2 regions of the Prochlorococcus sp. MIT 1306 genome follow, and region 2 is predicted to be linked to the other one. Evidence: predicted binding sites of a transcription regulator. Region 2 holds the regulator's gene; the other holds the start of a gene.
The links. The regulator HrcA, encoded in region 2, represses chaperone genes, less so after heat shock. The targets are predictions, from matches to a motif close to TTAGCACTCNNNNNNNNNGAGTGCTAA.
Positions count from the first base shown of each region.

Region 1: a site for HrcA is predicted at 4,645-4,671, ahead of groES (co-chaperone GroES). Genes of this name have one in related genera too.

Region 1 covers NZ_CP138959.1:224,432-232,331, reverse strand. Annotated here, with positions in the region: gene gpmI (2,3-bisphosphoglycerate-independent phosphoglycerate mutase) at 1-446, shown strand, start outside; gene secG (preprotein translocase subunit SecG) at 504-734, shown strand; gene SIB74_RS01135 (hypothetical protein) at 1,472-1,762, shown strand; gene SIB74_RS01130 (hypothetical protein) at 1,863-2,363, shown strand; gene groL (chaperonin GroEL) at 2,580-4,214, opposite strand; gene groES (co-chaperone GroES) at 4,279-4,590, opposite strand; gene atpD (F0F1 ATP synthase subunit beta) at 4,818-6,284, shown strand; gene atpC (ATP synthase F1 subunit epsilon) at 6,369-6,770, shown strand; gene SIB74_RS01105 (transaldolase family protein) at 6,806-7,477, shown strand; gene SIB74_RS01100 (30S ribosomal protein PSRP-3) at 7,581-7,900, opposite strand, start outside.
Region 2 covers NZ_CP138959.1:2,024,417-2,032,316, forward strand. Annotated here, with positions in the region: gene SIB74_RS10190 (SixA phosphatase family protein) at 1-1, opposite strand, end outside; gene SIB74_RS10195 (DUF3352 domain-containing protein) at 1-1,592, opposite strand, end outside; gene hrcA (heat-inducible transcriptional repressor HrcA) at 1,935-2,933, shown strand; gene SIB74_RS10205 (hypothetical protein) at 3,495-4,382, opposite strand; gene SIB74_RS10210 (hypothetical protein) at 5,351-6,928, shown strand; gene SIB74_RS10215 (hypothetical protein) at 7,269-7,451, shown strand; gene SIB74_RS10220 (tetratricopeptide repeat protein) at 7,773-7,900, opposite strand, start outside.

The sequences.
Region 1 (7,900 bases), 720 kb from region 2:
AGAGTGGCGTGTATTCACTGGTCATCATCAACTACGCCAATCCAGACATGGTCGGGCACACCGGTGTGATGGGAGCCGCTCAGGAAGCCATCAGCACCGTGGACCGCTGCATCGGCCGATTGCTGGATTCGACCGGACGAATGGGCGGCACTCTGTTGATCACGGCAGACCATGGCAATGCTGAACTGATGCAAGGTTCAGATGGTCAGGCTTGGACGGCTCACACCACGAACCCCGTGCCTGTGATCTTGGTCGAAGGAGAGAAACGCAAGCTGTCTGGCTACGGCAATGACGTCCAGCTGCGTGCAGGCGGTGGCCTGGCTGACATCGCACCCACGCTGCTGCAACTGCTGGATTTACCTAAGCCCGATGCCATGTCAGGCTTAACGTTGATTCAAGCCATTGAGTCACCAACACCCTCTGCAAGACTCCCTCAACCCGTTTGAGGCGAACGATCACGAGCTGAGGTCAGAGCATGATCAACACATCCCTAGACTGAGGCCATGATTACCTCTGTTCTCTCCTGGGTCTGGGTCGCTTCTGGCGTGCTCTTGATGCTGTTGGTCCTGTTGCATAGCCCCAAGGGTGGTGGCATGGGAGGGATATCCGCTAGCGGCAGCTCCAGTTTCACAAGCACCAGCAGTGCCGAGGCAACCTTGGACAGGATCACCTGGACATGCCTAGCCATATTCTTGACTCTTGCAGTGATCCTTAGCGCTGGCTGGCTCACTTGAGCTGAGCTTTGATTCCTCCGTAGGCAAGCAAGATCATTGCCAAAAGGATTGAACAAACATGTGATGAACCTCGCCAATCGAGATCGAACTCATCACCATGTTTTTGCATGCCAAACTGAAACTTAACCCCTCCCTGCATAACTCAGAAGCAAGGCAGCTAGTGGAATACACCTCAAAGCAAAAAAGAAAGTTGAGCATGGCAACAGGAAGGAAAGCAGGCCCATCCAAACTCACCGCGATTTAGCATAGACATAGCTTATTCAAAAGATTGCCTGCCTTAAGTTATTATTTAAATAGGTAATTGCATTCGATCAGCAACATGCGCTGGCCTAAAGCAGCAGCAGGAACGCAAAGACCATCTTGGGCACAAGAAGAATCTCATCACTGAGCCAAAAAGCAATTTTAGTGATGCTTAATTAAGCACAGATGGCTCAAATTACATATCAAGCTATGTTGTATACGATAAGCAGCAAAGACAATGAAGAGAGAATCTCTGATGCATAGTCGAAGAATTACAATCTGCTTCTGCGGCTTATAATGAAAACAACAACAAAACGAAGGGATGAGAAGTCAAGCATCAAAGTGTCTTGCTCCCAAAAGCAAGTCAAAGCTCCTTTGCTAAAATCAAGAGGCTAAACACTATGCTCCAAATGGGATTCAAGCTATAATCAAAGTGTAGGTGATGGCGACTTGCTCTATTGATTTCTTATCGACAAGACATTTATCGGAAACCCAAAATGGCAAAGGCACCAGAGGAGAAGACGTCAAAAGCGCCAGAAGAAAAGATCACGACCGATACAATCATCTTACTTCTTATCAGGATTACTTTTATTGTTTTTGACTCATTTAAAAGGCTTGTCTCTCTGCTTAATGCTGGGGTAACGAAAGACACACAAACGAATGAAAAGCAAATAGTTCCCGCCAAGGACTCAAATGATAAGCTAAAAGGATTACTCAAGAAAGAATTAGTTGACCTGGTCATTGCCTATGAGAAAGAAACAGGTATTGACCATCAAAGCGTCAAATAATTAGCCGGTCCGCAGCTCAGCGAGAGGCTGCCAGCCCATTCAGTGGCATTCTTGCCAGCAAATCAGTGTCCCATAAAAAATCATTTGCCCTGAAAATCAAATGCCTCCCAAAGGAAAAGAACTTGCAACAATCATAGAGAAGGCCTCTCCTTTATATGATTACTGGAAATCACAACAAAATGAAGAAGACGAAAAGGCGAGATTGTCAAAGGCAAGCTCAAGTAGTCCGGCATCATATCTATTCAAAGAAGAGCCATACAAATGGGAGAACCTCTATCAAAGTATTACCAGGGAGGTTGCAAGAGGTGACCGAGACTCAATCAGAGGCCTAAGGGTAATCCTCGATACGATCAACAGTTCAGAGAAAGAAAAGATGCTGAAAGCATTTGGCGACAACAAAATCATTGAAGGGGAGATGCTATTACTGGTCAAACAGGAAGGCGCAAACAAAACATCAACAAAGAAGAATTTATTTAGATTTGCGCGCATACTATTTGCGATCTTCACTAATCCATATGGCATCGAAATGAAGCGTACAAAAGCACACATTTATGAACGCACTGGTGCCGCTATCTATGCATTAAGGAAAGCGATATCATAAAAATTTCTACAGTAAGTTCGGCTTCAAATTGATCTGTCAATGCAAGCATCAAGACAGCAATGATCATGACTCTTGATCAGCACAACTCTCTAATAGTTACTACCAGCGATCGTCCTTGATATCGGCCAAAAAAAAGCACCCAGGAGGGTGCTTTTGATCTGTTCTTGATGACATGTAACTTGTGACTTGTGGGACTCCGAAGAGTCCCGGCTTTGATCAGTAGTCGAAGTCACCACCCATGCCGCCACCGCCTGCAGGAGCTGCCTCCTTTTTCTCTGGTAAATCAGCAACGATGCACTCAGTGGTCAGCACCATGCCAGCAATCGAGGCCGCATTCTGCAAACCAGAACGGGTGACTTTGGCAGGGTCAACAATGCCTGCAGCAAGCATGTCGATGTAATCCCCAGTAGCAGCGTTATAGCCGTCACTGATGGGCCTGCTCTTGACGTTCTCGGCCACGACAGCACCATTGGCGCCGGCATTCTCAGCAATGCGCATCAAGGGAGCAGCCAGGGAAGCCTCCACGATGTTGGCACCGATCAGCTCCTCACCGCTGAGGTTGCTATTGGCCCACTTCTGCAGATCAGAAGCGAGGTGAGTCAGTGTGGTGCCACCACCTGGGACGATGCCTTCCTCAACTGCTGCCTTGGTGGCGTTGATGGCGTCTTCAAGACGGAGCTTCTTGTCCTTCATCTCGGTTTCGGTGGCAGCACCCACCTTCACAACAGCAACGCCACCGGCCAACTTGGCTAGTCGTTCCTGCAGCTTCTCCTTGTCGTAGGTCGAGTCAGTCTCGTCCATCTGCTTTTTGATCTGCTCGCAACGCCCTTTCACCGCCGTCTCATTGCCCTCGGCAACGATGGTTGTGGTGTCCTTATTGATGGTCACACGGCGCGCTGTACCAAGCATTTCCAGCTTGGCATTGTCCAATTTAAGACCGGCGTCTTCGGTGATCAACTGACCATTGGTCAGCACTGCCATGTCTTCGAGCATGGCCTTACGGCGATCACCAAACCCAGGCGCCTTCACGGCAGCCACATTCAGCACACCACGAAGACGATTGACCACCAAGGTTGCGAGAGCTTCCTTCTCAATGTCCTCAGCAATGATCAGCAGGGGCTTGCCAGTGCGGGCAATCTGTTCAAGCACAGGCACCAGATCCTGTACCAAGCCAATCTTCTTATCAGTGAGGAGAATGTAGGGCTCATCCAGCACAGCCTCCATCCGCTCAGTGTCAGTGGCGAAGTAAGGGGAGATGTAGCCCTTATCGAAACGCATCCCCTCGGTGACCTCCAGTTCAGTGGTCATCGACTTGCCCTCTTCAAGAGAGATCACACCTTCCTTGCCAACTTTGTCCATGGCGTCAGCAATCATCTGACCCACTTCCTCGTCGTTGCCGGCAGCAATGGTTCCACACTGAGCAATGGCGTTGCTGTCACTGATCGGCTTGGCCAGCTCCTCAATCTTGCTCACGAGGAAGTCGGAAGCCTTGTCGATCCCCTTCTTCAAGGAGATTGCATTGGCACCAGCAGCCACATTGCGCAAGCCGGCCTTCACCATGGCATGAGCCAAAACAGTGGCTGTGGTCGTGCCATCACCTGCAGCGTCATTGGTCTTCGAAGCTGCCTGCCGGATCAGAGCAACACCGGTGTTCTCAATGTGATCTTCAAGCTCAATCTCTTTAGCGATGGTGACGCCATCGTTGATGATTTGGGGTGCACCAAACTTTTTCTCAAGCACCACATTGCGGCCTTTGGGCCCCAGTGTGACGGCCACGGATTCGGCCAGGATGTCAATGCCGCGCTCGAGGGCACGTCGAGCTTGCTCGTTGTAAATAATGCGCTTAGCCATGGGAGGCGTTGTCCTTTAAAAATGATGGATTTGGTCAGTTGAAAGCCGGTGTCAGCCGCAAAGATCAGTTGACGACAGCCAGGATGTCCTTCTCGGACAACAGCACGTACTCATCTGTGCTGAGCTTGATGTCTGTACCTGCGTACTTGCTGTAAAGAACCTTGTCTCCAACTCCCACTTCGGGAGCCTGGCGGGAACCATCGTCATTGCGCTTTCCAGGGCCAACTTGAACCACCTCGCCCACCTGGGGCTTTTCCTTGGCGGTGTCAGGCAAAAGGATGCCGCCCGCAGTTTTCTCCTCTGATTCAGAGACTTTCACAAAAACGCGATCTCCGAGAGGCTTAACGGTGGAGACGCTGAGAGAAACAGCTGCCATGGGTGTATTGAAAGAGCAAGAACAGGGCGCCTAAGCACCACATAACGACCTGGAGTAGCACTCGTGGCCATTGAGTGCCAACCCTATGTGTGTTGATGCTGTGCCGACTAGTCGATCCCTGTGCGGGTCACCGAACCCTGAGAAGTTCTCACCATGCAGTGGTAATGTTGCGCCGCTCTGTAAGGGCATGCGTTAGACACGCAACCCCTGCAAAACTCTATTTTCTTATGGCCGCTGCAGCTACCGCCACCGCCGGCACCAAGGGCGTCATTCGCCAGGTGATTGGCCCGGTTCTGGATGTGGAATTCCCTGCCGGCAAGCTGCCCAAGATCCTCAATGCCCTTCGTATTGAGGGCAAGAACCCATCCGGTCAGGATGTTGCCATCACTGCCGAAGTGCAGCAACTCCTCGGCGATCATCGAGTGCGTGCGGTCTCCATGAGCAGCACAGATGGTCTTGTTCGTGGCATGGAAGCCCTCGACACCGGCTCTGCAATTTCCGTGCCAGTTGGTGAAGCCACTCTGGGCAGGATCTTCAACGTGCTCGGCGAACCAGTTGATGAGCAGGGTCCTGTTACAACCGATGCAACTGCCCCGATTCACCGGCCAGCGCCAAAACTCACTGAGCTAGAGACCAAACCAACAGTTTTTGAAACTGGCATCAAGGTGATTGATCTCTTGGCTCCTTACCGTCAAGGCGGCAAGGTTGGCCTCTTCGGTGGTGCCGGTGTGGGCAAGACCGTGCTGATTCAGGAGCTGATCAATAACATCGCCAAAGAGCACGGTGGCGTGTCTGTCTTTGGTGGGGTGGGCGAGCGCACTCGTGAAGGCAACGACCTCTACGAGGAATTCAAAGAATCCGGAGTGATCAACTCCGACGACCTGTCGAAGTCGAAGGTAGCTCTTTGCTTCGGGCAGATGAATGAGCCCCCTGGCGCCCGGATGCGCGTGGGTCTTTCAGCTCTCACCATGGCTGAGCACTTCCGCGACGTGAACAAGCAAGACGTGCTGCTGTTCATCGACAACATCTTCCGTTTTGTGCAGGCCGGATCAGAAGTCTCTGCTCTATTGGGTCGCATGCCTTCCGCCGTGGGCTACCAGCCCACCCTTGGCACCGACGTTGGTGCACTTCAAGAGCGCATCACATCAACCCTAGAGGGATCGATTACATCGATTCAGGCCGTCTACGTTCCAGCAGATGACCTCACCGACCCCGCACCAGCCACAACTTTTGCCCACTTAGACGCCACAACTGTGCTGGCTCGTGCATTGGCCGCCAAGGGCATTTACCCAGCTGTGGATCCTTTGGATTCCACCAGCACCATGCTTCAGCCATCAGTTGTTGGCGATGAGCATTACCGCACAGCACGAAGCGTGCAGGCCACACTGCAGCGCTACAAGGAACTGCAAGACATCATTGCCATCCTTGGTCTCGACGAACTCTCAGAAGATGATCGCCGCACAGTAGATCGAGCCCGCAAGATTGAGAAGTTCCTTTCCCAGCCCTTCTTTGTCGCCGAGATTTTTACCGGCATGTCCGGCAAGTACGTCAAGCTGGAAGAAACCATCGCCGGCTTCAATATGATCATGGCCGGTGAACTAGACCATCTACCTGAGCAAGCCTTTTACCTGGTTGGCAATATCGACGAGGTGAAAGCGAAGGCCGAGAAGATGGCTTCAGAAGCAAAGGGTTAAAGCCCAGCTGGGAGTGAGACATCTCTCCGCTGATCACTTTCATCCCCATTCAGTTTCTCCACGTCAAACCCAAGCCTCCGAACCATGTCTCTCACCCTCCGCGTTCTGGCACCTGACCAGAGTGTGTTCGACGGCACTGCCGAAGAGGTGATTCTTCCCAGCACCACAGGCCTAATTGGCATCCTGCCAGGCCACATATCGCTTGTCACAGCCCTGGATATCGGTGTGATGAGGGTTCGAACCAATGGGGCCTGGAACTCCATTGCCCTGATGGGTGGATTCGCCGAAGTTGAGGCAGACGATGTCACCGTGTTGGTGAATGGTGCCGAACTCGGCGATAGCATTGATGCAACAAAGGCTGAAGCAGAGCTGGAACAAGCCAAAGCCAAAGTGAGCCAAATGGAAGGTCAGGAACCCTCAACCGAAAAAATAAAAGCACAGCAGACCTTCAATCGCGCCCGCGCGCGAGTTCAAGCCACTAAATAAGCAAATCAATAGGCAGCTGCTGAGGAGACATTGAGTTGACTCTGCAGCTCTTACTCGACAGCGCAGACCCAAGCGAATGGGAAGCATGGCTTCCCACAGGCCTTTTTACTGGCATCACAACCAACCCAACACTGCTCAGGCGAGCCCAACAACCCTGCCAACTTGATCATCTCAAGAGCTTGGCTGGTGCAGCCGAACGACTTGGTTGTTTAGAGCTACATCTTCAAGCATGGGGAAAGCATGCCATTGAGCTAGCAGAATGCGGCGCTGCCTTGGCTCAATTGACGACTCCAGCTCTCACTGTTCACGTCAAACTGCCGATTACCCAAGCAGGCAGCCAAGCAGCAAGCACCCTGATCGGCACAGAAATCCCCATCACATTCACGGCCTGTTTTGAAGCCCCCCAGGTCTTAATCGCTGCGGCCTTGGGCGCTCAACACATCGCCCCCTACCTCGGACGGATTAACGATCAAGGCCGTGATGGCTACACCGAATTGATAGCAATGCAACGAGCCCTAGAAGGAGTTGGCAGCAGCTGCAAACTCCTGGTGGCTAGTTTGCGCAATCGTCGTGATCTCAGCCATTTAGCGGCAGAAGGAATCGACACCTTCACGATCAGTGCTGAGCTGGCTGAGGAGCTGTTTGAGGTCAAGGCCACCTTGGAAGCTGCTGCTGCGTTTGAGCAAGACGCTTTCCCTGCAGCCTGAACTGCAAGCTCGCCCATGAAGCCTCCGCTTCAGTCTCCCGATTAAAAAACTCCGCCTTAAAGGCGGAGCGGGTCTGCAGGCTTCATTCGATCGGCTGGCTTGATTAAGCCGTACCGCAAAAGGTGACGTCTGGAAACTTTAGCTTGGCTTCTTCGAGATTCTTACCCTTGCCCTCTTCCTGCCAGTAGTTGATCACTTCCGTGGCCTTATTGAGCACCTCAACGCGCTCGTTATCGGTGATCCAGCTCTTGCCTTCTAGCTCACCTTTAAGTGTTTCCCAGGCATCTTCGCGAGGCCAGAAAAAGTAAGCCGTAAGAGGGCTGGGACCACCGCCAACGATTTGATCAACAGCCAAAGCCACGTTGTCTGGCAGCCACAGAATCTTCAGCAAGAAGCGACCTTCATCGGCCTTTGGGGTATATC
Region 2 (7,900 bases):
CGCATGCGAAGAGAAGAGCTTTGCTCATCTTGATCAGGCCCCACAGCCATGGCCAACCCCTGCACACTGGGCTGCAATGAGCCACCAGCAAGCGTTTGCATCAACGTCCAGGGACGCCAATGCTGAAGCTGCACGCGACCAGGACTTGCACCAAGAACCAGCTGTTGAGTAAGCGGACGATCATCTCGATTGAGATTGTTCAGCTGACGAAGACGAGGCTGCAACGCCTTGCCCTGCTTGCGCTGCTGCAGAGCCGCAAGGGTCTGCCCCCACCAGGCCTGGCCTGGCTCCTCGGCCAAAGCGACGCCCAACTGAGCCTCAAGCAAGTTCTTAGTGGAGCTTTGTTGACGTGCCAATCGCGTCCACACCTGCAGAGATTCGTCATCAGACGGCAAATCCGAACGAATAAAACCCTGCTCAGTCAGCGCATCATCCACCACCGAGACAGCTGGATGGTCCTGCTTGGTCGCAACCACCCAGCCTTCGGGCTGCTGAAGCCACAACAACGGTCCATCGTCCAAACCAGCAATCGTGGCAGCAGAAGACAGTTCATTTGACGTCAACTGCTGACGCAGTAAGGGGCCTAACCACTGCACCAGAGGATCCTGATCTGAGGGATCCAGTAATCGAGAAGGTGAACTCAGCAAAGCGAGTGCCTCCGCCTGACCACCAGCCGAGGCAGTGAGTTGAGCAAGTCCATCAGTTGATCCAGCCTCACTTGCAACAGCTTCCAGGGGTTGCTGGAAACGCAACAGCCCTTCCAGCGCCAAATCGGACCCTTCAGGCTTCAAGGCAGCTACCAAACCCAACAGATCCTCACGCTGGCTGAGCGGCTTAGGCAGGCCTAACCAAGAGTGAAGCGCGGCCGGCGAGGCAACCATCAGAGCCACACCATCCCCCAGCTGGCGCACAATCTCGACAAGCTCCTGATCGCCAAGTTGATGCTGATCAGACAACTGGGAAACATCAAGAGCCTGTTCCAATACCCCCCGGCCGGACGCAAGCAACAGCAGGTCATCGTCGATCAATGCTGTTGCCAAAGGCTGGGGATTGCGTCCGCTCAAAGCCCCTTTGCCACTAATCACTCCCATCCCCCGATAGCGGCTGATCTGCAGATCTGTGCCAGCCAAGCTGCGTGCTTGCCAAAAGCGCTGCAAAAACCGCCTCGCACCATCCTGATCTCGACTCTCTAGAACCAAAAGCCAACCCATGGATCCTTCTGACCCGTTGGGTTCCAACAGAGCCATGCTCACTTGCGGACCAAGCCAGTCGACCAACTCCGACTCAAAATCCAAACCAGCGAGTGCGAAAGCACCATCACGAATCTGCTGAGCACCATCGCGAGCCTTACGACGGTTGCGTGCCGGAGCTACAGCCTGGGCATAGGCCGGCACACGCACGGGATCCATCAACCAATGAACGGCAAGAGCAGCCTCTCGAGGCACAAACCTTGCAGCACGTGGCAACTCCAGTGGCTGATCAACCAAACGCAGAGGGTTTTGGCGGGCCATAGCCCATCCAAGCCCCGCCACCAATGAGAACAGGACAAACACCGTGGCCAGCACGGCAATCAAAAACGGGCGGGCCTTCATGGGCCGGCAATGGGACTCTTTAGATCATCTTTATCCATTAATCATCTGATCGTCTTGCGCCCAGTATGAAGCGCTCACAAAGGCAACATCAATGAGTCGATTGACAGGCCTGTTTGCGCAAGCCAACTGAATCGCGAACAGCAGCAAAATTTCCGCCACAAAATCTTGTCGAGCTGCACGACGAGAAACACGACAGCTGCAATCTGGGAAGAAGCATCGAGACTTGGTGATGCTGGATTGCAAGCAAACTGCGCCAACCCTGAGGCCGGCTTAGTGAGTTCGTGACAGAGCACAAAAGAAGGGCGCCCCCCCCCGTACCATCAAGATCCCGACGTCACCGCTTTGGAGTCGCTACCGGCACGACAACAGCAGGTGCTTCAAGCAACGGTGCACCACTACGTGGACACGATTGAGCCCGTCGGCAGCAAAACCCTGGTGCAACGCTTTGGCCTCAAAGCCAGCGCCGCAACGGTTCGTTCGGCAATGGGGGCCCTTGAACAGCGTGGCCTGCTCACCCAACCTCATACTTCGGCGGGAAGAGTTCCGAGCCCGCAGGGCTATCGCCACTATGTGGACTGCTTGCTGCCGCCTCCTGGATCGGCGGCGCAGCACCTGGAACGGGAACTGACAAACCTCAGTCTGCGCTGGGCAGCTCTCGATGACTTGATGTGGCAATTGGCCCGTCGCCTCACCGATTTCACCGGCCTGATGAGCTTGATTACCAGGCCAGCACGGCCTAAGCCAACGCTTCAAGCCGTACGCCTGGTGCGCAGTGGCGACCGGCTGCTGGTAATGCTGGTGGAAAGCTCCAACCAAGCCAGTCATCTCAATCTGCGGCTGCCCCATGAAGCGAGCAACGAACTCGAAGCCATCGAGGAGTGGATCCGCGATCAACTGGCCACAACGGGAAACGGCAGCCTCGACTGGTCGAGCCTGCCACCGCAGCTCAATCTGAGCGGATCTTTACTGCGAGAGGCGATTCACAGCCACAGCCAAGCCCAGACACCGGCTGAATCAGATGCAGTCTTCCACGGGATGTCAAGGCTGCTTGCGCAGCCAGAATTCAGCAGTAGCGCCAGCCTCCAACCTTTACTTGAACTGATGGATACACAACCAGCGGCAGTCGTACCCATAGGAGGCAAAGAACTAGGCGGAATTTGGATTGGCGCAGAACATCCACAGAGCGCACTCAATGCCTGCTCAGTTGTGCAAGCCGTCTATCGCAGTTCCGGAGAAGGTATCGGCCAAGTAGCACTGATTGGTCCAATGCGCATGGCATATGCCACCGCAAAGGCAGCCGTCCAGCGTGTTGCTCACCACCTCGACAGACTGTTGTCGTAAGACAATCACCAAATCCAACAAAACTGGCCGTCATGCAAGCAAATATGAAATCTGAGCCAAAGCATTCACATATCGGAACTACATAGCGAAGCATCGGCTAATGACGTGAGGGCAAAGCCAAAACAGCCCCCAGAGAAGGAATTCCAAGAAAAGAAATTTTGATTAATTCCAGCAAAAAACTGCAGAGATTAAATCCCAAACCGGAGGGGGGCTCAAAACTATTGATGTCAAGCAAAATAATTCAACAAGGCTTACGATAAAGTACGAACAAAATATGGCAACAATGTCAAGGCAACACTAAATATATTTGACAAAGACTTTGGACAATGCATGAATCACAAGATTTCACCAAGTGCAAGACAAAGCAGAGCAAAGTTCTATGTCAAATACAATCCACACAAGCAATCTTGCACGAGCGTTCCTGCATCAACAACTTTTACCCTGGATGAATTAAGCACAAGAAATCATTCCAACTTCCTTGCAAGACCAGAGGTATAAACATAAAAAAATTAGGCCAATCACACGAAGCGAAGGTCATCAATAATGCAGAAAGTCTTCCCCCTATTGATAGCAGAAAAAGTACACATCTGCCTGCAATCTCCTTGTTAGACTATAAGTTGGGATGAAGTGCTTGCCAGCATGCTCCTCAAGACTTGAGAAAGAAGAGTTTACTTTGCAAAGGCTTGCAATATCAAGAAATACTAGTGATGTGAATTCAATAATTGTTTTGTGATCAGAGCCGCCTAAAGGTATAGCTATACCTATATAGCCTATCCTTAATTGCTGATCAATGGCAAGAAGTGTTTGCCCTGAAATAGGTTGAATATACTTCAGACTGCTGCCTGCCGAATGATTGTTGTAATTGATGTACCTGGCAGGGAAAATACTAACTATTGAATCAGAGCCACTTTGATACTCTACTAGGATATGTAACTGATTAGGATGAATCTCCCTATCGGCAAGTAATGCATATACATCTAGAGGTGAAAGAATCTGTATTGAAGAATTCTGGATTGCTACAGACGAGCACCAACCTTTTTGAGATATTGGTAAAGGCATATATATTCCTTCTTGTAGTAGTGAGAAATTTGCCGTTGAATTAAACGCTTCATTATGGTCAGGAGGGAGATGAAAGAATAATTGCGGAATACAATAGAATCTATTGTTGTGTGCCAATGTTAGCCACTCAGCTATTTGGCCATTAGCCATTTTGTTAGAAAAAATACCAGCTTGTGGATCATCTAATAGAAACGCCACATCCTCTACCCTACACTCATGTCCCAAAAAGTATTCTGAAGTATCTAGGGAATTAGCCTCGGACAAAGTAGATACAGATAAGTAGGATTGGATTCCAGTGATCCATTTATTTGGGGCGTCAATATCTCCATTGACGATGGTGCCATCTAAAATATTTGGGAAAAGAGAGTGTTGCCTATCTTGTGATTCCAAATCAGTCAGGACAATTGGAAAGCTTAATACGAGTCAAATAGCAAAAGCTATAAATTAGTGTGTTTTAATGTATATCATGAAACAAGGGCAAAGGGGGCAATAATTCTGAATACAGGGAAAAGAAAGCTATAAGTATTAAACAAAATAGTACCGCAGAGTATTTTGGCCCATATCGAACGACGATGACAGAAAGAAAACCTTGCTAAATCACGTAATACAAATCTCGGAGAATCAATTGGGTAGCTATATCAAGAGTCTCGTTAAGTAAATGCAATGCAAACAGGGGGAAGCAAAGGGCGAGCTGTTCGAGTATTAAATACAGCCTTCTGGATCAACTCTGTTTGCCTTCTGACTTGGACCTCAGTTGTATTGGGAAGTGGAAACAAGCTCTGTTTTCTTCTTAAGATTACGTTAATACTTTAGCTGGAGTGTAAATTAGTATTATTGAAAATTATGCTCTTACAGTCCTTCGGCGGTGCTAAATCTCACCAATATCGAAAGTACTTCTTAAATGCTCGCCTTATATCACTTCTGAGGCATTTTCCCAATCCTTAATATCTTACTGGGAGAATAGGGAAATTATTCAATTACACCAAAAGAAGGCTAGAGGAATTTATTTGTAAGCAAGTATCATAGAAAGAGATTGCATGGCAACATTCAGGATCGAAGGTCAACTTATCTGGAATGATAAAATTGAAGGTTTATATACAAAGATTTAACTTGGACAGATAAACTAGAAAATCCAATACTAACATATTCATTAGATAAATACACTCTCAAAAAAATGCAGGTAGAAATCATTCTCGAGGGCTGGGGGCCATTTACCATGCAATAGTACTCTCATTTCCTATATAGATAGATATGCTCAGACTGCTTGTAAGTCTATCACTATTAAGGTATAATATTGACCATGAATATACTCATTCAAGGTGAAAATACAACTTTACACATCAGCGAAATCAGTATGCATGAAATACTGGTATTCAGAGAAATTATATCTCCATGAGTTGCTAATCGATGAGATTGACTGTAGAACTGAAGATTACGTATTGCAATGGCTTAGATACAATACACGTCAAGTTTGCAATGATTTGCCCATAAATAATCTAAACATCCAAGTCAGTGATATTTTTTATTCCCATTACAAAAACTCTGTTGACGTTTTTGCCAATTGCATGATCTCCACTAATAAATATGCCAGGGAGAATAGCCAGCTACTTGGGATGGGTAAGGATTGGCAAAATGTTCTATTTTTAGGTGTTGATAATCATCGCTATACATCATTTTTTGATTGGTTAAAAGATGAAATTAATGGTGCAAAATATATTATACAGCCAAGCTCATTTGATCCGAAAACCCGTAGATATCACAAGCCTATACGTGGTTACACTATGGAAGAACTTCTTGATGAGATGCAAGAAATTCAAGCCGGTATATTGGTTACGGTGAATAATGATGACCTGTTCAAGTTTTCTGTAGAAAATGGCATTGATTTATATCTATTGATCCCATTCCTTGGACTAGAGTTAATCGTAATCAATAATGATCCTGGCGACCTAGAGTTACATGGCCATTTGCTACGTGCAGCGAATCACAAGAATTTTGGCATTACTAATATGGGTGTATTGTCTGAATATTGGGACAAAAAATACAAAAACCGTATGAAATATATAGGCATACCTCAAGATTACAGGAACAGAAAGATGGGAAAGCTTAGTGATGATTACAAAGTAATAGTTCTATCTCAAAGTCGGTGGGGAGCTACACAAGCTTTTAAAGTCCAGATTTCAGATATCCTAAATACCATGCAAAATCCATTAACTGAACTATCCCTCTGGTATTTATCTATCCATAGAATTCTACAGATTTCTGATACATCAGAACATATTAAAGCGCAGCAATTTAGAAACATGCATCTGATATTTTACTATGCTGCACAAGCACTTAAGCATGACATAGTTAATAATATTTGTACCGAGAGAAATGTCGAAATATATGGAGATGAGGGTTGGGAAAACGTTTGCCCTGGTTATTTCAAAGGGCATTTAAATAAGCAAGAGATGGCGACCTTGTTTTCCAAAAAAAACAACCTGTTTCTATTGCTCAACTTTGGATTTACATACCTTGACCATAGTGGGCCAATCTATGATATGGTCAAAGAAGGACTAAGTTGGATAAACGTCCCTGCTATTGTAAAAACACCAGAACTAGAAGGTCTATCAACTATAGAATACTCCAACTATAATGAGCTGAATACTTTAATTGAAAATGTTAGAGAGCCCTTCAATCAAGCTCATGAATCACTCTCAAGCCTGCATAATATCTACAAGCAAAGCACATTAAATATCATTAGCTTTCTCAAGAAAAGGGGGGCTTCAGATAATGGAATTGAAGTTGACAATGACCTATTCACTAAGTCATATGAACAGCATGGCAAATTGCTCGAGTCATCGATAAATGCCTATCTTGAATCTAATGAAGAAAGCCTTAGGCATTGCATCCAGAAATATTCGAAGTTACAGCTTTACATTCATAATGATGAATAGTTTAGTCTTTCATAAAAAAGTTCTGCCTATCGAGCCTATTTGGGAGGCTCCTTCTTGAATATCAGACCATTCGGCTATTATGTATATATGCTAAATTAATTCCAAAATGGCGGAGAGTTGAACTGCGCATAAGACCCAAGCGCTTTTCAATGAAGACATAACATTAGTTAGATCTCTATTCCAGATAATCAAAAGACTTCTGGCTTATTCTACAGTGATTTAACCTACATACACATGGCTAATATTAATCGGCCGGTGCTCATGTCCACCATTCACTTAATAAATTCAAGAGTGATCACCATTGAGCCAGACAAACCCTAAACGAGTTAATGCGCTGACAATGGACAACACAATGGTTATTGATGCTGTTGCTGCTGCCGTCTTACTGAGCGAAGTTCGCTTATACCAGGGCATTCAAGAAAAAGATGCTGTTCGCTCCCACGGCACTGGGAAGATAAGGCCTCAATGCCTGATTGATTTGGTGTACCTGTTCCTGAGAGTGCAGCTTGGTAACACCAGTTGAACTGAACAGCGTCTTTAAGATTGGTCTCCTTCACCCCGAGATCTGATGGTATGGCTTTTTCTTAAGCCGGAACAGGCTTAATGGGAGCGCTAAGTAAAGTCAAAGCAGCCATAACAGTTCACGATAAGTAGAGAAGAGCAGAGTGGAACACTGGGGTTAGACAATTAAAAGGTTTCTCAATATCTGGAATCTTTTTGGTGGATGACACTACGCCACACATCAACTTCAGCAAACGACCTCACCTGGCCAAAAACGATTGCCATGAGCTTGGGATCTACGCCTCAATCAGATAGCAATACAGGGCGTTCAATTTGTGTATTCTTAATTAGCACTAATCCAAAAGGGATTACAATCATGTACATCATCACACGTGCTGGCATTGTTTAAAAGCTGTACTGATCGGTCTACGCATTGATCGATAGTCAAATCGCAATCAGCCGGAAGGGGGG